DNA from 4 places in the Ciceribacter sp. L1K23 genome. Region 4 is predicted to be linked to each of the others. Evidence: predicted binding sites of a transcription regulator. Region 4 holds the regulator's gene; each other region holds the start of a gene.
What was found. Region 4 encodes LexA, which represses DNA repair genes until DNA is damaged. Its sites were predicted from a motif close to TGTTCNNNNTGTGTTCNG; they were not measured.
Positions count from the first base shown of each region.

Region 1: dnaE (DNA polymerase III subunit alpha) is a predicted target of LexA. The motif match lies at 2,834-2,851, and genes of this name have one in related genera.
Region 2: J5J10_RS00315 (helicase-related protein) is a predicted target of LexA. The motif match lies at 1,663-1,680, and genes of this name have one in related genera.
Region 3: J5J10_RS18825 (metallopeptidase family protein) is a predicted target of LexA. The motif match lies at 3,133-3,150, and genes of this name have one in related genera.

Region 1 is NZ_JAGRRC010000001.1:2,101,268-2,106,605, forward strand. Features, by position in the region: gene dnaE (DNA polymerase III subunit alpha) at 1-2,605, opposite strand, end outside; gene J5J10_RS09960 (ABC transporter ATP-binding protein) at 3,019-3,729, opposite strand; gene J5J10_RS09965 (lipoprotein-releasing ABC transporter permease subunit) at 3,742-5,049, opposite strand; gene proS (proline--tRNA ligase) at 5,086-5,338, opposite strand, start outside.
Region 2 is NZ_JAGRRC010000001.1:72,367-77,704, forward strand. Features, by position in the region: gene J5J10_RS00295 (beta-ketoacyl-ACP reductase) at 1-113, shown strand, start outside; gene J5J10_RS00300 (glycine zipper domain-containing protein) at 176-430, opposite strand; gene J5J10_RS00305 (DUF3309 family protein) at 451-606, opposite strand; gene J5J10_RS00310 (alpha/beta hydrolase) at 643-1,623, opposite strand; gene J5J10_RS00315 (helicase-related protein) at 1,889-4,852, shown strand; gene J5J10_RS00320 (RNA-binding S4 domain-containing protein) at 4,859-5,263, shown strand.
Region 3 is NZ_JAGRRC010000001.1:3,885,658-3,890,995, reverse strand. Features, by position in the region: gene J5J10_RS18835 (error-prone DNA polymerase) at 1-757, opposite strand, end outside; gene J5J10_RS18830 (DNA polymerase Y family protein) at 754-2,256, opposite strand; gene J5J10_RS22550 (hypothetical protein) at 2,207-3,112, opposite strand; gene J5J10_RS18825 (metallopeptidase family protein) at 3,271-3,711, shown strand; gene J5J10_RS18820 (DUF1737 domain-containing protein) at 3,753-3,959, opposite strand; gene J5J10_RS18815 (CoA ester lyase) at 3,956-4,867, opposite strand; gene J5J10_RS18810 (hypothetical protein) at 4,979-5,212, shown strand.
Region 4 is NZ_JAGRRC010000001.1:1,730,328-1,735,665, forward strand. Features, by position in the region: gene kdsA (3-deoxy-8-phosphooctulonate synthase) at 1-347, opposite strand, end outside; gene J5J10_RS08100 (VOC family protein) at 344-1,222, opposite strand; gene J5J10_RS08105 (DUF1003 domain-containing protein) at 1,293-1,832, opposite strand; gene lexA (transcriptional repressor LexA) at 1,995-2,711, shown strand; gene J5J10_RS08115 (ComEC/Rec2 family competence protein) at 2,692-5,151, opposite strand.

The DNA of each region.
Region 1 (5,338 bases), 370 kb from region 4:
CGCCGCGCACCTCGACGATATGCTCCACCGCCGATTCACCGACACCCTTGATCGCCGCTAGCGCGTAGAAGATGCAGTTATCCCCGGGCTCGAAGCGCCGGAACGATGTCTGCACGGAGGGCGGCACGACCTTGATGCCAAGGCGGTTCGCGTCCTGTCGGAAATCGTTCAGCTTTTCCGTGTTGGCCATATCGTAGGTCATGGACGCGGCGAGGAACTCGACCGGGTGGTGCGCCTTCATATAGGCCGTCTGATAGGAGACGATCGCGTAGGCTGCGGCGTGCGACTTGTTGAAGCCGTAATTGGCAAACTTGGCAAGCAGGTCGAAGATCAGGTCCGCCTGCGGCTTGGACACGCCATTCTTGACAGCACCATCGACGAAGCGGGCCCGCTGCTTGTCCATCTCCTCCTTGATCTTCTTACCCATGGCGCGACGGAGAAGATCGGCCTCGCCAAGCGAGTAGCCCGACAGGACCTGGGCGATCTGCATCACCTGTTCCTGGTAGACGATAACGCCCTGAGTTTCCTTCAGAAGATAATCGATCTTCGGATGGATGGATTCGATCTCTTCCTCGCCGTGCTTGCGGGCGTTGTAGACCGGGATGTTCTCCATCGGGCCGGGGCGGTATAGCGCCACGAGAGCGATGATATCCTCGATGCAGTCGGGGCGCATGCCGATGAGTGCCTTGCGCATGCCGGCACTTTCCACCTGGAACACGCCGACGGTCTCGCCGCGCGACAGCATCTCGTAGGTCTTCTGGTCATCGAGCGGAATCGCTGCAAGATCGACCTCGATCCCCTTGTTCCGCCTCACGAAATCCACGGCGGTCTTCAGAACCGTCAACGTCTTGAGGCCGAGGAAGTCGAATTTGACCAGACCGGCCTGCTCGACCCATTTCATGTTGAACTGGGTAACGGGCATGTCGGACCGCGGATCGCGATACATCGGCACCAGCTTCGACAGCGGCCGGTCCCCGATCACGATGCCGGCAGCATGCGTCGATGCGTGTCGGTAGAGACCCTCGATCTTCTGCGCGATGTCGAGCAGGCGCGCGACGACGGGTTCTTCCTCCGCCGCTTCCTGCAGCTTTGGCTCTTCCTCGATCGCCTTCGAGAGTGGTGTCGGATTGGCCGGATTGTTGGGCACTAGCTTGCAGATCTTGTCGACCTGACCGTACGGCATTTCCAGCACACGGCCGACGTCGCGGAGCGCAGCACGAGCCTGAAGCGAACCGAAGGTGATGATCTGCGCAACCTGATCGCGACCATACTTCTGCTGAACGTAGCGGATGACCTCCTCGCGCCGGTCCTGGCAGAAGTCGATGTCGAAGTCCGGCATCGACACGCGTTCCGGATTGAGAAAGCGCTCGAACAGCAGCGAGAACCGCAAGGGGTCAACGTCCGTGATGGTCAGGGCATAGGCAACGAGCGATCCCGCACCGGATCCGCGGCCGGGGCCGACGGGGATGTCATGCTGCTTGGCCCATTTGATGAAGTCGGCAACGATCAGGAAGTAGCCCGGGAACTTCATGCGTTCGATGACGCTCAGTTCGAATTCCAGACGCTCCCGGTAATCCTTCTCCTCATATCCGGGAGACATGCCAAGGGCGGCGAGCCGATTATCGAGTCCCTCTTCCGCCTGCCGGCGAAGCTCCAGCGCCTCCGCCCGCTCAGCCTCCTCGCCATCGGTGGCGCCGCCGGTGAACCGCGGCAGAATCGGCTTGCGCGTATCCAGGATGAACGAGCAACGGCGGGCGATTTCGATCGTGTTCTGCAAGGCCTCCGGCAGGTCCGCGAACAGCGCGCACATCTCGGCGCGGCTCTTCAGGTAGTGATCAGGGGTCAAGCGAAAGCGGCTGTCGTCCGACACGATCGCATTGTGGGCGACCGCCATCAGCGCATCGTGGGCATCGAAATCGTCGCGAGTGGGGAAGAAGGCCTCGTTGGTGGCAACAAGCGGAATGTCATGCTTGTAGGCGAGATCGACCATTCGACGCTCGTGCTGACGATCATAAGCGCCATGACGCTGGAGTTCGACGTAAAGCCGGTCGCCAAAGCGCTCCTTCAGCTTGACGAGCCGCTGCTCGCCAAGCGCGCGCGAACCGTCCTTCATGACGGTATCGATCGGTCCCGATGCCGCACCTGTCAATGCGATCAGGCCGTCAGTCCCGAACTCGTCAAGCCAGGACAACTTCATATGAACGGCGTGACCGCCCTCACCCGCCAGATACGCGCGGCTGACGATGTCGACCAGCCGCTCGTAGCCTTCCGCAGTCGCCGACAACAGCACAAGGCCCGGCAAGCGGCTCATGCCGTTGCGCTTGTCGTCCTCGACGTCTTCCATGTCGATCGACAGCTGGCAGCCAATGATCGGCTGCAGCCCCTCGTCCTTTGCCTTCTGGGAGAATTCCAGGGCAACGAAAAGGTTATTGGTATCCGTAACGGCAATCGCCGGCTGTTCGTCGCCCACCGCCTTGGACAGGATCTTCTTCAGCGGCAACGCGCCTTCCAACAGCGAATAGGCCGAGTGGACACGCAGGTGGACAAAGCCCGGCGATCTCGCGAGTTCGCGTCCACCCGCAATTTCCGTCACCGCGTCAGCCATAATCCATCCCGTTCCGACTCTTATTCAGGGTGCGGATTTTCGACCGGGCGGCGCCCGGTGTCCAGAACAGATTAGCGAGATGGATCGGTGGTCAACCGGAAATGCTGTTATCGACGCCGGATCAAAGCGCGAGCATCAGAACTGAGAAGCTGCCAACAAACATGCAGATTGAGGCGAATGCGGCGATATCACGAAGTACTTCCGTCATGTCTCTCTCCTTACTCTTTATGTTTTTATTTTGTTCTCTTTTTGTGCCAATGTCAAGCCTGGAGAGGCGCCCCACCAGGTCGGTCGGTAACATTTTGAAAACATGGATATTCTCACATCGATCTCGCCTGGAGATCAATGTTTTCGCTTCGCGCCGCCGTGGGCATCAGTGCGGCCCGGATATCCGCTTGCCCGGCTTCTTTTCGTCAGGGCTGGACCGGCTTGCGCGGATCGTAATCGATGATCTTGCCTTCGCGCAGGGTGACGCAGCGATCCATGCGTAAAGCAAGGTCGTGGTTGTGCGTGGCGATGAGAGCGGACAGTCCTGACTGTCGCACCAGCGCCTCAAGGGCGGAGAAAACGTAGCTCGCCGTTTCCGGATCAAGATTGCCGGTCGGTTCGTCGGCCAGAAGCACCAGTGGTGCGTTGGCCACGGCACGGGCGATCGCCACGCGCTGCTGTTCGCCACCGGACAGTTCCGCCGGCCGATGATCGGCGCGGTGACCGATGCGCATGTAGTCCAGCAATTGGCGGGCCCGTTCGCTCGCTTCCTTCATGGAGAGGCCAGCGATCAGCTGCGGCATCATGATATTTTCGAGCGCCGAAAATTCCGGAAGCAGGTGGTGGAACTGGTAGACAAAGCCCACGCTGTTGCGCCGGATCGCCGTCCTCTTCTCGTCCGATAAGCCGCCGCAGGCGGTGCCGCCGATCCAGACGTCGCCAGCATCGGGATGCTCCAGCAACCCGGCCAGATGCAGGAGTGTCGACTTTCCGGTTCCCGACGGAGCGACAAGCGCCACCGTTTCCCCAGCCTCCAGGCTGAAGTTCGCGTCTTTCAGGATCGACAGGGTCGTTTCGCCCTGACCGTAGTGCCTTTCGATGCCCGTGAGCGAAAGGACCTTGTTCTTGTTCGCCATGATCCGTTCACCTCACTCGTAGCGCAGAGCCTGCACGGGATCGAGCCGTGAGGCACGCCAGGCGGGGAAAATGGTCGCAAGGAAGGAGAGCGTCAGTGCCATGATGACGACTGACACGGTCTCCCCGACATTCATATCTGCCGGCAGCTGACTGAGGAAATAAAGCTCGGGATCGAACAGGACCGTTCCCGATATCCAAGAGAAGAACTGCCGGATCGACTCGATGTTCAGACAGACGACGACGCCAAGGACGACACCGGCCAGCGTGCCAGTGATCCCGATGGCGGCGCCGGTCATGAAGAAGATGCGCATGACGGAGCCTGAAGGCGCGCCCATGGTCCGCAGGATCGCGATATCGCTCGACTTGTCCTTCACCAGCATGATCAGGCCTGAGATGATGTTAAGCGCGGCGACAAGGACGATCAGGGTCAGGATCATGAACATGACGTTGCGCTCGACCTGCAGGGCGGAGAAGAAAGTCTGGTTGCGCTGCCGCCAGTCGGTGATGAAGATCTGCCGCCCCGCCGCTTCCTCGATCTTCGGCCGCAACTCATCGACGGCGTCGGGGTTCGATACGAACAACTCGATCGACTGAACCAAGCCATCAGCGTTGAAGTAGAGTTGCGACTCTTCAAGCGGCATGTAGATGATCGTCGAGTCGTATTCCGACATGCCGATCTCGAAGACACCCGAGATCGCATAGGATTTGACGCGCGGATTGACACCAAGGGGCGTGACGTCGCCCTCAGGCGAGACCAGTGTCATCATGTCACCGGCGGTCACGCCAAGCTCGGCGGCCATGCGGGACCCTACGAGAATGCCCTGCCCCGCCGTGAACCCAACCATATCGCCGGCCCGGATGTTCCCGGATACCGTCTTGAGCTTGATCAGGTCTTCCGCCCTGATGCCACGAACCAGTGCGCCGGTCCCGGCGCCCATCTTGCCGGAGGCGAGAGTCTGCCCCTCGACCAGGGGCAAGGCCATGGTCACGCCGGGAACGGCCGAGAATTTCCGTGCGAGATCGGCATAGTCGGTAAATGGCTGGTCGATCGGCTGTACGATCATATGACCGTTGATGCCAAGGATGCGCGAAATCAACTCGGTCCTGAAACCGTTCATCACAGCCATCACGATGATGAGCGTTCCAACCCCCAGCATGATGCCGACAAAGGAGAAGCCGGCGATGACGGAAATGAACGCCTCCTTGCGACGAGCACGCAGATAGCGCCATGCCACCATACGCTCGAAAGCCGAAAACGGCCTGCTGCCACGGCCGGAGACGGCCGCTCCCTCTCCATTGCCCGAGCCTTCAGCGCCCATCTCGTCTCCTCGCTCGCCGCTTACGCCTCTGCGGCGTCAGGCAGTCAGTTTGTTGATCGCAGCTTCGATCGTCATCGTTTCGCGGGCGCCGGTCCTGCGATCCTTGACCTCGACTTCTCCGTTCGCGACGGAGCGCGGGCCGGCGATGATCTGCACCGGTACCCCGATCAGGTCAGCAGTCGCGAACTTCGTTCCGGCGCGGTCGTCGGTGTCGTCGTAGAGAACGTCCTTGCCCGCCTTTCCGAGGTCGGCGTAGAGCTTCTCGCATGCGGCATCACATGCCTCGTCA
Region 2 (5,338 bases), 1.7 Mb from region 4:
GGCTAGGGGAACCGGAAGAAATTGCCCGGTGCGTAACTTTTCTTGCTTCCGATGATGCGGGCTTCATAACCGGGTCGACAATTTCGGCTAACGGCGGGCAGTTCTTCGTTTAAGAGAACCCATGAGAAAAGGGGCCGCGTCACTGCGACCCCTTCATTTCGAGCCGAAACGCGCTTTAGCGGCAACGTGCTTCGTAAGTGCGCCCGTACCGGTCGCGATATACGCAATAACCAGGACGGTCCTGAGCTTGGCCGATTAATGCGCCAGCAACACCGCCAACTGCGGCTCCGACCGCTGCGCCACCCCAAGAATTGGTCGCGACGCCACCGACGACGCCGCCAACGGCCGCGCCGGTAGCCGCGCCTTTTTCGGTCGCCGTGCAAGATGCTAACGTGCCGATAAGGGCGATAGAGAGAAGAATCTTTTTCATGAGGTACTCCGACGGTTGATTTAAATTCTGCCCATGAGGAGCAGGATGAGAACAATCACAAGAACCAGCCCCAGTCCGCCGGACGGGCCATAACCCCATGACCGACTATAGCCCCAGTTCGGCAAGGCACCGATCAGCAACAAGATTAGAACCACCAGCAAAATCGTACCGAGCATGTAAACCTCTCCTTTGGATGCTTTGCGATCTGTCCCTTAATGAATCTGCGCAGTTTTTGTTCCCCATACCGTCTTGAAACGGGCGATCAGAGATCCCCGTGTCGCTACCCACCCCTCCGCCTGCGCGGAGGTAATCCGAGGCTTGGCTATCCGTGCCGGCTTTCCCGGCGACATCACGATCCAGGGGGCAGCGCTAAAGCGGGACAAAATCCTGTTTAGCTCGCTCTGCCTTTCGACCATCAGAAGGTGTCCTGTCTGGCCAAACAGTACCGTCATCGCGTTAGGCATGCTTCGTGCCAATCTGAGCTGATGATGCGCGGGGACAATCTCGTCGTTTGCGCCAACAAGATTGAGAACCGGTGTGGTGATCTTTTCGAGATGATCGAGCAGAGTGCTGTGCTGGAACCAACGGACGACTGAACCCACGTCTTCCGGACGACAACACTGAAGACGTACCCGCACGTCTTCCATCATCTGCTGTGTCTCGTCACTCTCCCAAGGGCAGGACTTATCGTAGACACAATCAATGGAGCCTGAGCGGAAGGTCTCCCGCGTGGAAATCCATCTCTTGAACAAAGTCTGAAAAAGGGCTGGGCCGATGTGTGGTATCCGCAGCAGGCGCGCAGCAAGGCGCTCACGCCCCTCAAATCGGCCGCAGGCGAATCCCCCGATCAGCACGATCGCACGAACAAGATCGGGTCTGGCTGCCGCGATCGCAAGGGACACGAAGCCACCGGTGGAATGGCCGACCAACGTAACAGGCTGGCCTCGGAAATCTCGTTCGATCGCATTCGCATATGCCGAAACTATTTGCTGGGTGTAGAGCGGCTGACCCGCGACAGGAAGCGGCCATCCGTCATGGCCGGGGAGGGGATAGGCAATCGTCTTGTGCTCAAGCATGAATTGGGGTGCGTAAAGCCGCCAGAAGACTGGCGCCATTCCCAACCCGTGGATCAGCGCGAAGTTGTGGCCAGGGAAAGCCGAAAGTTGTTCGGGGGGTGGAAGTGGAAGGGACATGTTGTTGACCTCGGCGCTTCAACGAAAAGGGCACGAAAATGTTCCCATCGAGGTCGGGTGCTGGAAGCTCCAGGCCGTTGCGCCTTCTTCTCACTGCAGGCACTTCCCAATTCCTGGCGTTACCGCCCGGACCTCATTCCGTCATCGGCATTTTTCGGCCGCGGTGAGTTCCGTCGCTTGCCTTTCTGAAAATTCATAGCCATTTGATTGTCGACGTCGCCAACGTGGCGTCTAGTCGTGGAGTTTAAGGTTGACATCGCATCCCATGATCCTGACCGGTCGCGGTGTAACTGCCGTGTTGGGGCCGACCAATACCGGGAAAACGCATTTCGCGATCGAAAGGATGATCGCTCATGGCTCGGGTATCATAGGATTGCCTCTTCGGCTGCTCGCCCGAGAAGTCTACGGCCGTCTCGTCGAAAAGGTTGGTGCTGCGCAGGTCGCCTTAATCACCGGAGAGGAGCGTATAACACCTGTAGGGGCCCGGTTTTCCGTCTGTACGGTCGAAGCAATGCCACGGGATACGAAAGCGTCTTTCGTGGCCATCGACGAGATACAGTTGGCTGGCGATCTCGAGCGCGGACATATTTTTACGGACAGGCTACTGCACCTGCGTGGACGAGACGAGACTTTGTTGCTTGGCTCGGCAACGATGAAGTCCATCCTTCTTCAGCTGCTGCCCGGTATAACAATCGTCGAGCGCCCCCGTCTCTCGCAGCTTCTCTATGCAGGACAAAAAAAGACCACGCGTCTTCCCCAGCGTACGGCTATTGTGGCCTTTTCCGCCGATGAGGTTTATGCCATCGCTGAACTCATACGGCGACAGCGTGGCGGTGCAGCCGTCGTTCTTGGCGCCTTGAGCCCACGCACACGCAATGCACAGGTGGCGCTCTACCAATCCGGCGATGTCGAGTACCTGGTCGCGACAGATGCCATCGGTATGGGGCTCAATCTTGACGTCGATCATGTTGCTTTTGCACAGGATCGCAAGTTTGACGGCTATCAGTTTCGGAACCTAAATCCCGGTGAGCTTGGGCAGATAGCAGGTCGTGCTGGACGTCATGTGCGGGATGGGACCTTCGGCGTCACGGGCCGGGTGGCGCCTTTCGATGATGAACTGGTTGAACGGTTGGAGGTACATGCATTCGATCCCGTCAAGGTCCTGCAATGGCGCACGGCGCGTCTCGACTATTCATCCATAGATGCACTGCGCCGGAGTCTTGACGCGGCGCCGCAGATTGGTGGTCTTGCGAGGGCTTTGCCGGCCGTCGATCAGCAGGCGCTTGAATATCTGGCGCGGTACCCGGAGATCAGAGATGCTGCCACTGATGCAGAAAAAGTGGAAAAGCTCTGGGAAGCCTGCGCTTTGCCTGACTATCGCCGGATCACACCTGCGCAGCATGCGGATCTGATCTCCACGCTGTTTTTCGATCTCGTACGTCACGGCACGGTCAACGAGAACTTCATGGCGGAACAGGTCAAAAGGGCCGATCGAATAGATGGTGAAATAGACACGCTGTCCGCCAGGATTGCGCAGATCCGAACATGGACCTATGTCTCCAATCGGCCGGATTGGCTTGCCGATCCGACACACTGGCAAGAAAAGACGCGGGAAATCGAGGATCGGTTGTCCGATGCGTTACATGAACGGTTGACGAAACGCTTTGTTGATCGCAGGACATCTGTGCTCATGAAGCGCTTAAGAGAGAATGCGATGCTGGAAGCAGAAATCAGTGTTAATGGTGACGTCTTCGTGGAAGGTCATCTGATGGGGCAATTGGCGGGATTTCGTTTTACGACCGTCGCCGGCACGGACGGCCCCGATGCGAAGGCTGTCCAGTCTGCTGCCCAAAAGGCGCTGCATCTCGAGTTTGAAGCGCGCGCCGCTCGACTGCATGCCTGCGGCAACAGCGACCTCGCGCTTAGCTCCGACGGTTTGGTCCGTTGGCTCGGCGACCCGGTGGGTCGTCTCACGGGAAGTGATCACATCCTTCATCCTCGGGTGATCCTGCTTGCGGACGAGCAGCTTTCGGGTAACGCCAGGGAACATGTGGTTGCCCGTATCGAGCGCTTTGTGAATCACCATATCGCGACCGTTCTGAAGCCGCTCGATGATCTCTCGAGAGCCGAGGATTTGCAGGGTCTTGCAAAAGGTCTCGCTTTTCAGTTGGTGGAAAATCTAGGGGTTCTGTTCCGTCGAGATGTGGCCGATGACGTTAAGTCTCTCGATCAGGACGCTCGTGCGTCCATGCGGCGTCACGGCGTACGTTTTGGTGCCTATCACGTTTTCATGCCTGCGTTGCTGAAGCCAGCCCCGGCCGAATTGATAACTTTGTTGTGGGCCCTGAAGAATGATGGTCTCGATAAGGCCGGCTATGGCGAATTGATACCGGTGCTTGCGGCAGGTCGGACCTCGGTCGCCACGGATATTGGCTTCGAGCGAACCTTCTACAAACTGGCCGGTTTCCGCTTTCTCGGAAAACGCGCAGTTCGTATCGACATACTTGAGCGGCTCGCGGACCTCATTCGTCCGCTTTTGCAGTGGAAGCCGGGACAGGGCCCACGCCCTGAGGGCGCTTATGATGGCCGTCGGTTCACCGCAACCACTGCGATGTTGTCGATTCTAGGGGCGACGCCAGATGATATAGAAGAAATCCTCAAGGGACTTGGGTATCGCGCCGATGTTGTCTCGGCAGCCGAAGCAGCGGAGTTCTTGCAGAAGCAAAACCCCGTCACTTCCGACGCGGCCGACATGGTGCCTGGGTCCCCGGTTCCTCCCATTGCTTCTGAGGTGACGGAGGAGACTTCCGAGACGTCCCAGGCAGTTACTGAAGAGGAGGCGGTTGGTGTTGATGAAGAGGCGGCTTCATCTGAACCGAAACCAGTTCTGCTTTGGCGGCCGGGCGGGCGGAATGATCAGCAACGTAGCGAGCGCGCTCCCACGCGGGATGGGCGGCCGCGACGTGATGAAGCTTCTCAAGGTCGTCATGGCGAAAACCGAAAGGGCCCGCAAAGGACTGGCGGGAACCGCGAGGAGCATGGCTCTAAGAAAGACGGGGCCGCGGCTCCCGATGGCAAAGGTCGGCATTCGAAATCGTCGCGCGATGATCGTCGGCAAAAGCCCCAGCAAGCTCGTTTTGAGGCAAATCCGCCCCGCAAGGAGCGACCCCTCGACCCAGACTCTCCCTTCGCGAAGCTGGCGGCGCTCAAGGAGCAGATGAAAAAATAGGGCGTCATGGATCGCGCTGCGGAACATCGTCAACGTATCGACAAGTGGCTCTATTTCGCCCGCATCGTGAAATCGCGGTCTCTTGCGCAAGCGTATATCGGCGGAGGCCATATCAAGATCAATGGCAACGCGGTTCATCATGCAAGCCGCCTGGTTACACTTGAAGACCGCTTAGAGCTTTCCTTCGAGCATGCGGATAGCGTGCTCATTGTGAAGGGAATCGCCGACAGGCGGGGTCCGTATTCCGAGGCTCGGCTTCTTTATGAAGATGTGACGCCGTCAAAGACTGGCGAGCAGCGCCTTACACATCTACAGCAGGCCCTCCGCAAGCCCGGAAGCGGGCGACCCACGAAACGTGAACGCCGATCTATAGCAGCCTTGCGTCCCAGCGTCGCAGACGACAGCCATTAGAAAACTCTGTTCCTTTTCAGCTATTTTCAGGATGGTTTATCCTTGCTATAGCGCAGCCGAGCCAATAGCTCATTG
Region 3 (5,338 bases), 2.2 Mb from region 4:
GGGCGATCGCCTCGGGATAGTCGGACAGCATGGGTTGCAACTCCTCCGCCGTCTTCAGATGCCTCTCGGCATTGGGAGGAAGCCTGAAGCCAGCGTCGGCGACCGTCACATGCTCGCGGATGGCGGTCATGACATCGGACAGCGGCTTCCGGTCGGGCAGGTGATAGGCCGGCAGGTTGGTGGCGATCAAAGACAGGCCCTGCTTTTGCGCAAGACGGGAGATTTCCCGGAAGCGCTGCCGGTCGAGGCCGTTGTAAAGGGGGGCAAGGGCCATATGCAGCCGCTCACCGAAACAGAGGCGGAGCCCTGTCAGCCGCTCCGCGAAATCCGCACTCCTCACTTCGTCGATCGCATCTGGCGGCAGGACCACGGCCAGCAGGTCTCCGTTCCATTGCTGAAGATCCGCGTCGTAAAGAGTGCAGGCGCCTTTCTCCGAACGCAGGTTTCCGGCGCTCAGCAGCCGGCACAGATTGCCCCAGCCCCGACGGTTCATCGGATAGACGAGAAGGTCCGGCGTACCATCGGAAAAAACGAGACGCGCACCCGGTTGATACGGATAGGGTTTCGTCCTCCTGTCCGGCCTGGCCTTGGCGGCGGCATGCATCCGCACCACGCCGGCCACCGTATTGCGATCGGCAAGCCCGAGACCGGCTATCCCCAGGGCTTCGGCGGCCAGAACCATCTCTTCGGGATGGGACGCGCCACGCAAAAACGAAAAATTGCTTTGCGCGCCAATCTCGAAAAAACCGGGCGTCATGCGAATATGCCTTGCATGAACCAGCCGGGGTCGGTCGCCCCGCGTTCGTAAAGCCCTTGCCGATAGATCCAGTAGCGACGACCCTCGGCGTCCTCGACCCGGAAATAATCGCGTTCCGAGGTGTTGGCGTCCTCGAGCCACCATTCCGGCGTCAGGCGTTCGGGACCTTCGGAGCGCACGACGCGGTGACGTATCCGGCGCCACTGGAAACTCGCCGGCGGTCCATGCGGAATTTCCGCCAGAACTGTGACGGGTTCGGCTCTCGAAAGCAGCCTCAGCGGGCGTTCGAGACGGGCGGGAGCGTCGACAGGGGATCCGACGCTCTGAACATGATCCGTCAGCGACACGGCCCCGCTGGCTCGCTCGGGCCAGTGACTGGCAAGCGAAACCGGAACCTTGAGACAACCCGGACCAAGCCTTGCCGACACCAGATCGATGAAGTCAGGAAGGGAATCGTTCGGCGCGCTTTGCTCCGTCAACAGTTGCGGCATGCCGTCCCGAAAGGCCTCGCTTGCCAGAACATTGAGGCGAACGAACTCGAAGCCGAAGCCGGCATCCATGTCGTCAGCGGCCACCTCGAGCCTTTCCCTGTAAAGGGCTGCGATGCGTTTCGGCTCGCGTAGCGGCGCAGCGGTACCCACCTCGATCCGGAAGACGCGTCCGTCGACGCGGAACAGGAGAAGCTCGAAAAGCCGCCCTCCCTCGCCGCGAGCCTCCAGCCCGGGCTTCAGGCCCGCCGCCAGTCCCTCCGCCAGATCGAGGATCATGTCACGATCACGGATCGGCTCGACCAGATGCCGTTCGACCGACAACATCGCGAGCGATCGTCTGGGCGATATGGGCTCCCCGACCCGGCCCAGCGCCTGGTCGAGACGCAGGAGAACGGCGGCACCGAAGCGGCGCGCCAGCGGCGCGCGCGGCAGGTCAATGAGGTCGCCGACCTGCTTCAGGCCCATGCGGACCAGGCCTGCCACCACCTCGCCGTCGAGCCTGAGGCTCGCGACCGGCAGCGATGTCAATGCCGCTTGCGTATCCCGCTGCTCGACGACACGGACAGCGCCAAACCGCGAGAGAGCCCATGACAGGCCGGCGGTGGACGAAATCGCCCCCTTCGCGTCAAGCCCCATCGACCTCAGTCGCGCAAGAACATCGTCCAGCATTTTCGCCTCGCCGCCAAAGAGGTGGGCGCAGCCCGTGATATCCAGCAAAAGGCCGTCCCTGCCATCGAGTGCCACCAGCGGGGTATACCGGTCGCACCAGTTGGCCAGGGCATCCAGCAGCCGCTGATCCGCCTCCGCATCGGCTTCGGATACGTCGAGATCCGGGCGGATCGCCCTTGCCTCGGCCAATCCCTGGCCGATACGCAAACCGATGCCTTCCGCAAGCGTGTCGATGGCGGTCAGTTGCCTGGCGTTACCGACCTGTCCCGAGCAAACGATCGGAGGCGCGTCAGGACGCCCGGTCGAGCGCCAGGAGGCGCCCCATTTCCCCCTTGCGATCCGATCTGTCGCCAGCCGCGGAAAGCTGATCGACAGGATGCGGCGATCGCTGGAAGACAGCGGATGGCAGGTAGGCAAGGCGACGTTCATGGCTGCTCCACTCCAGTAGAAATTCGGAAAAGACAGCCGATCGGCTCTTTTCCACGGTCAGTCGAAAGAGAGGGTTGCCGAGGGCCATCGGCATCGGCTGTTCAAGGGAGTTGCGGATCGCCGAAGGCGCGGCTTCCACGCGCAGCCGCAGCGAGGCGCTCGACGCCTCCTCCTCGCCAGCCTGGCGCATCAGAAGCAGCGTCCCTCCGGCACTCCGTGCCTTGAGGCCGAGGCGTCGACTTTCCGTCAGGCCGAATTGCCGGACATTGCCGTGCACCTCGAGAATGACGGTCGCAAAAGCGCCGCAGGCCAGCGCTTCGTCGGCAAGCCACAGCGCATCCTCGATCCGTCTGGGCAGGGCGTAAACCAGCTCACCGCGGCGATGCCCGAAATCGTCCAGTCCCGGCGCGTAAGGCAGACCCGCCTCTCGCGCCACATGACGGTCGCCGATCAGAAGGATCTTGCCATCAGGCCTCACCGAACGACAGCATGACAGCGCCAATGCAAACCCACTCGCCGCCCCAGCATCCGCCAGGCGGGCGCTTCGGATTTCGATAAAGGCGCCGCCCTGCTCCACCTCCTCCATGATCATCGACAGGGGATCGCCCGACTGTCCCGCCGCACCGCGCTTAGCTTGGACCAGGAGGGCGTCATCGCCGTCCCGCATCGCCACCTCGCGCGCCATTTGGGCCGGCTTGCCCTCGATCCGGGCAACCGCTTCACGAAGCGCAAAAAGGGTCTCTCGCGTCATGGCACGCTCTGCCATGGCGTTCACTCCTGTCGGTTTGTTCTCTATATGTTCCTATGGATTCCAGAGCTCTCTAAAAGAGTCAACTACCGAAAATGTGAAATTATTCCTTGCCCCGATTCTTCACTCGTAAAGATCGGGCAAAAAGCCTATATGAGGCGCCAGAAGGAGTTTGCATGGCGCGTATAGACCACACGTCGGACTGGCGAGAACGCCACGCCCCGACGATCAGCACGTTCGAATCCCTGGCGATCGAGGCCTACGGCCACTTGCCGGAGGAATTCCGTGCTTTGACGACGGATCTGATCATCGAGATCGCCGACTTTCCGACGGATGACGTCTTCGAGGACATGGCCCTCGAAACCCCGTTTGACCTGCTGGGTCTGTTCGAGGGACGAGGCATTTCGGAACGCTTCACCATGGAAACCGGCGAGATGCCCAATCGCATCACGCTCTATCGGCGTCCGATCCTCGACTACTGGGCCGAGAACGAGGAAACGCTGGGCGACATCATCACCCACGTCCTCATCCACGAGATCGGCCATCATTTCGGCCTGTCGGACGACGACATGGAGCGGATAGAGGAAAGCGCCGAGCAGGCCGCCGCCGAACGATAGGATAGACTGTCCGCCGGTGCCTTCATCGCATCCGGGAAAGCTTACTGCTCGCCCAGTTTCATGCTCGGATCGTAATCCTTGCCGTGCACCGTCTTCACCACGGCCTGCCCGCAATAGAGACGGTTTTCGGCCGCATTGAACGTATGCTGCGGCGAACCGTGCAGTTCCCAGCCCTTGTTCAGCGCATCGGTGACGCGATGGCAGAAGGATGCGTCATCCGGACCGGTCAGGAAGCGATAGAGTTTCATTGTTCGGTGCCTTTTCTGTCATTGATGAGAGCGGCCTTCATCACAACCCGCTCAGCCTGTTCGAGATGGAGGCGCTCGATCATGCGCCCGCCGCTGTTGATAACGTTGAGTCCGGCGGCGGCCGGATCGGCAAATGCGGCGACGATCATCCGCGCCTCGTCGAGGTCCTGATCCGTCGGCCCGAACCCGGCGTTGGCAGCGGCGATCTGCGCCGGATGAATGAGCATCTTGCCATCGAAGCCCATGGCGCGCCCCTGGGCGCATTCCCGGGCATAGGCATCGAGATCGTGAAAATCGTTGCAGACGCTGTCGATAATCTCGATTCCGTAGGCCCGGCCGGCCAGAACGACCTGCATCAGCCAGGGGACGAGATAGGTCCGCTGCCGATCCGGAAGAACCCCGGTCTCCTTGCGCAGATCGTTCAGCCCCACCACGAAGCATTCCAGTCGTCCGCCCGCGGTTCGTCCGTATTTCGCGATCGCGGCGGCGTTGAGAATGCCGTGCGGCGTCTCCATCATCGCCCAGATCTTCAGGCTATCCGGCACATCCGCTTCCGCCAGCAGATCCGCCACCGTCTGCACGTCTTCGGGCTCGTTGACCTTGGGAAGCAGAACCGCATCGGGCTTCAAGGCAACGACAGCCGCCATGTCGGCGTCGAAGAAAGGGCTGTCGGCGGCATTCACCCGGATGACGGTTTCCCGTTTTTCGGGCAAACCCTGGGTGAAGAAGGCGCGCAAATTGTCGCGGGCTTCCGCCTTCCTGTCCGGCGCGACGGAGTCCTCCAGATCGAGGATCACCCCATCGCAATCCAGGCCCCTGCTCTTGTCCAGCGCCCGCATATTGATCGCCGGCACGCTCAACAGGGAGCGGCGCAATCGGATGGGATGGGGGCGGTCGGTGGCGAACATGTCCTTCTTCTGCCAAGCTTGTGATGCCGGTGCAAGCGGCTTGTCGGGCGAAAACCCTTGCAATCATGGCCGACAGGGGTCACTTTAGTGGGCGTGAAAGGAATCCGCACAATGAACAATCTTCGCTCCATAGCCCTTGCAGCAGGCGGAATCGTCATTCTGGCTCTCGCGGCCGCATTCACCCTGTCGCTGACCCTCGTGCTCGGAGCCGTCCTGACGGCCGTCATCGGCATTCGCATGCTGGCGCTACGCTTCAGGGAAGCACGGGTTCCCGTACGGGCCAAGTCCGGCAAGACCGATATGCGCGTGTGGAACGACGGTCGCGGCACGATCATCGACCTCTGATCGCGATCGTCCTGGCAGCAGGGACACGATCTCCTTGGCGGAGCGTACCCGTTTGGCCAAGTTAGGCCTTCAAATCCGCCGAAATTTGCTCTAAGTGCAGCGCAATTGGCCGAAATGAATTCCGAA
Region 4 (5,338 bases):
ACCGTCGGCGCCACGAGTGCACACTGTTCCTCGGTGTGGATGTCGGTGAGGACCGGGAAGCCGTATTCCTTCTTCAGGTCGGCGAAGATTTCCATGGCCTTGTCGAGACCGATGCCGCGCTTGCCGGAAATCGAGGTGCGGTTCGCCTTGTCGTAGGATGACTTGTAGACGAGGCCGATTCCGAGCTTTTCGCAGAGTTCCTTCATCGTGCCGGCGATCATAAAGGCATGGTCGCGACTTTCCATCTGGCACGGACCGGCGATCAGCGAGAAGCGCGCCGTATTGGAAAAGGAAACCTTGACGGCACCTTCGCCGACGGTGACGACGGAATTTGTCTCAATGCTCATGCCTGTTCCTCAAAGATGTAGGTTACGCCCTGACCCGGTGCCGGCGGGACCGATAGCCTGCCGCCCTGGCGCGAGAAGGCCACCCCATTAGCAACAAGCCGACGCTCTGTCACGCCAAGATCATGGCAAGCGAAAACAACCGCCCGCCCCCGCAGTCCGCGTTCCGCGCTTTGCGCCTCCAGCCCGAAATAGGCGCGCGCGCCCTCCGGCGTCATGACCTCCACCTTCGTGCCGCCGGCGACGAGGTCGATTCCAAAGGAATTGGCGCCGATCTCGCGGCTGTCGAAGGCCGCCTCGAAGATATATTGGAAGTCGGACGGGTTCTCCTCGACGACCACGACGCTCCTGATGCCGGAGACGCCGTTCTCATGGGTTGTCAGGCTGCCGCGATCGGCGGGCAGAGGATTGATCCGTTGGCAGTTGAACAGGAAGAAATCCGGCGCGCGCAGATCGGCGGCGAAGGTCAGCCGGAAGCTCGCGGTGGCGTCCCTCCCGTCCGGCATCCGCACCGGTCGCGAGAACTCGAGGATGGCACCCGCCGATAGCCCCGCCTCCCGGTAACGGGCGTCATCGGACGCCGCATCGTCGGACGTGATCGCAATTCCCGAAAGGCCCTCGCCGCAGCGGAAGCGGAAGGCCTGGTCGCGGGCGACGAACACATTGCCGGCCCTTGCCGCGGCTTCGCACTCCTCCCGGCTCGCGATGCCGAGCGGCTCCAGATAGGTGCCGTCAGCAAGGAAGACGCAGGCGTTTTCCGTTCCGAACGGATGTCGCGCATCGGCGGCGACGGTGAAGCCCAGAGCGGCGTGCCTTGCCCGCGCCGCCTCGATCGAGATGACGGGCAGTACCAGATGGTCGATCGTGCGTGCCGTCATGTCCTGTCTCCTTCCCATTCCCGTCCGCTCATCCCGATCTGACAGAGCGAGCCTTCATATCGCACCCGCCCTACCGCGTTTCGAGCCGCGCGGAAAGCTTTGTCACCTCATCCATCAGCAGGTCGATCTGCTTTCGCGCATCGCGCAGTTCGACCAGCACCTCGATATCGATCTTGTCGTGCAGCGCCAGCACCTCGATCTCCGCCTTCAGATTGACCTCGTAGTCGCGTGCCGCCATGTAACGGTCACGCTCGGCCTGGCGGTTCTGGCTCATCATGATGATCGGTGCTTGGATCGCGGCCAGCATCGAGAGCAAGAGGTTGAGGAAGATGAACGGATAGGGGTCCGGCGCGTCCTTCGTCAGGAAAATCGTGTTCGCCAGCGCCCAGATCACCAGAAATGCGATGAAGGCGAAGATGAAGCTCCAGGAGCCGCCGACCCTGGCAATACCGTCCGCGAGCCTTTGGCCCAGCGTCGCCGTCGCGAGAAAATCCTCATGGGCATCGGCGGACACGATCCGGCGCTCCCGTGCCTTCTTCAAAACACGCCGTTCGACGGCGCTCAACTGCTCCGCCGTCTTGCCCAGCAGCTTCTGACCGATCTCGACCATCCGATGTCCTTCCTTGCGCGGGATGATGCCGCCTCATCAGAAAGCCGTTCCGGAGGCAGTCAACAATGGTATTTCATCACTGTTCACGGAAATTTAGGCACTTGCGGAACACATATGGAACATATAGTGTCCGTTCTGTATTTGTTTCACCGGGATTCGCCGATGCTGACGCGCAAACAACAGGAACTTCTGCTCTTCATTCACGAGCGAATGAAGGAGTCCGGCGTGCCGCCGTCCTTCGACGAGATGAAGGATGCGCTGGATCTTGCTTCCAAGTCGGGCATTCACCGTCTGATCACGGCGCTCGAGGAGCGCGGCTTCATCCGCCGTCTGCCCAACCGGGCCCGGGCGCTGGAGGTCATCAAGCTTCCGGAAGCCTATTCGCCGCCGCAGGCCCGTCGGGGCTTCGAGCCGGCGGTGATCGAGGGCAGCCTCGGCAAGAAGCCGGCGGTCCCGGCCGCGCCCGCCAAGGAGCCGGTCGCCGACAACGGCAACTCGATCTCGGTACCGGTCATGGGCCGCATCGCAGCCGGCGTGCCGATCTCGGCGATCCAGAACAACACGCACGATATCTCGGTGCCTGCCGATATGATCGGCGGCGGCGAGCACTATGCGCTGGAGGTCAAGGGCGATTCGATGATCGAGGCCGGCATTCTCGACGGCGATACGGTCATCATCCGCAACGGCACGACCGCCAATCCCGGCGACATCATCGTGGCGCTGGTCGATGACGAGGAAGCGACGCTCAAGCGCTTCCGCCGCCGCGGCGCCTCGATTGCACTCGAAGCGGCCAATCCGGCCTACGAGACACGCATCTTCCCGCCTGACAGGGTCAAGATCCAGGGCAGGCTCGTCGGCCTCATTCGCCGCTACCACTGATCCTCGCGATCACCTCGTCGACCGGCGTCGTGACGTAATCGTCGCCACGCCAGTCGTATCGTCTGTGCATGTTCCAGGGACGCGGCGATCCGGAGATGGCCGAACGGATCCGAAGTCCCTTTTCACCCTCGGGCCAGAGTTCCAGCGATCCGGTGAGGCGCAGGTCATCGGCGGAAATCAGTCGCGCGCCCGAGCGACAGGTGCGGAACGGCAGGCGCCTCGGTGTTACCACGAGATCGGCGCGGTCGCAGGCAAGGCCGACGAGAGATGTTTCCTCCACAGTTGCGACAACAAGCTGCGGCGTCAATCGCGTCAGGCAGAAGATCCGGCCGAGGCAGATGAACCGGTCCGCGGGAATGTCGGCGGCGATGCTGTCCATGGCCGCGCGCGTCCGGTCGATCAGGTCCTGCGGTACCGCGCCACCGGCCGCCCTCGCCTCCCGAAAAGCATCTGCCAGCGCCGCTGCGTCCTGTTTCGACGGCTTCAGATGCGTATGCCGCTGGAGCGCCTCCTGCCATTGCGAAAAGACGAAGTCGGGCGGACGAGCACGGTTGGTGGCGATGCCGCCCTCGCCCGTCAGCCCGACCAGCCCGCCATCCTCGGAGACCAGAAGGGCGCCGGCCGGCGGACGCGGGAGGACGACCACGGCGGCAAGCGTCGCGAGAATGATCACCGAGCCGGCGTGACGCAGCCAGGTCCGCATCAGGGTCAGAACGACGAAGCCGGCGGTGAAGCATGGCAGGAACCACGCCGGCAGCCGCTCGATGCCGCCATCGCCACCCCAGGAGGCCACCTCCCTGGCGAGCGCTATGGTGATCTCCAGACCGAAGCCCAAGAGTTTCAAGGGGATGTAGTCGAGCCCGAAAGGCATCAGGATCATCGCAATCAGCGCCATCGGCATCACGAGGAAGGAGACCACAGGCATGGCGGCGAGATTGGCCGGCAGGCTGTAGACGCCGAGCCTGTGGAAATGATCGACCGCGAAGGCCGCCGTCGACAGGCCGCCGATGATCGAGCTTAAAAGAATGCCGCCGAACAGCGCTGCGAGATAACGAAGCGGCGCTGGCAGCAGGCCTTCGGGAAGAAAGCCGTCATCGCGGCGGCGGTTTCGCCACGCCGCATACCCGGCGATCAGCGCCGCGGTTGCGGCAAACGACATCTGGAAGCTTGGCCCGACCACCTCGGACGGCTCGATCACGACGATGACGAGTGCCGCGACGGCGAGATTGCGAAGGCTGATCGCCGGACGGTCGATCAGGACGGCGACCAGCATCACCGCCATCATCACATAGGCGCGCACCGCCGAGACCTGACCTCCGGAAATCAACAGATAGGCGGTGGCCGCCAGCAGGGCGCCGAACGCCGCAACCTTCTTCACAGGGATCGCATGGGCAAGGCCGAGCGAGAGGCTGAGCAGCAGGCGCATTCCGACGAAGAACAGTCCTGCGGCAAGCGCCATATGCAGTCCCGAAATCGAAATGACGTGGGCGAGACCGGAAATCCTGAGCGCCTCGACCGTCGCCTCCGACATGCCGCGCCGTTCCCCGGTGATGATCGCCGCCGCGAATGCGCCCGCATCGCCACTGATCACCGACCGGATACGGTCGGTCGCCGTCGTTCGAACCGCCTGCAGCAGGCGGCCCGCCGTCACGGCGAAACTCTCGTCGTCGGCGCTGGCAGCCAGAGCGTCATCTACATCGGTCGGCCTCTGCGGTGCACCGAGCACGTAGCCCACGGCACCGACACCCCTGAAATAGGCCTGGAAGGCAAAGTCATTGCCGCCCGGCAGCGCGGGGCCCGAGGGCGGAGAGAGACGGACGCGCCCGGTGATCGCTTCGCCGACGGCGAAAGGGTCATGGGTAGCGCGCGTCACCAGCGTGACCATCACAGGGGGACGCTTGAGCTTCGGTTCGCTGGTTTCGGTGACGGTCACCAGATAGCGCCAGTCGCCGGCCGGACCCACTTCCCGCGCCTCGACCCTGCCGGAGAGAAAGGTAGTGACCGGCGTGTCGAGCAGCACGGTGGACGCACGCCGTGTCTGCCATTCCGCCAGCAGCATGCCGCAGAGGAGAAGGAAGACCACGATCGGTGCGACAGCGGCGTTCCCGCGGCGGAGAGCGGCCGCGAAGAAAACGCTGGCGACGCCGGCCGTCACCCACGCTGGCGGCGGTGTCGCGACCGAAAACCAGATCGCCGCGCCGGCGCCGAGCAGGACCGGCACGAACAGGAAAAGGTGCCTGTGGGCGGCTTCCATCTCCCAGGCGCGGGCCACATCCTCCCGGTCCGGGGCACGAAGCCGGAGCCGCTCGGCAGCTTTCAAGGAAGGCGGCGCGGAAGGCCAGGCATCGGCCGCGACCGTCGCCTCCCCGCGTTCCTTTCGCCCGGTTGTCCCGTCCACCTCAAACGCCCTCGCGAGCCGCCGCCGGAGATGTGCGCTCACGGCCGCTCGACCTACGGTAGCAGCTTGAAAGGTTTGCGAAAAGCGGCAAGGAGGCGTGCAGCAGACGCATTGCGCCCGTGCATTTCGCGATGCACAATTTGCCCTAAGGCTAACTTGGCATTCATCTTCGTATCATATAGCTACAGTCAAACGCTTAACTGGTGGGCCCGTCCCGGACGGCGTCCCC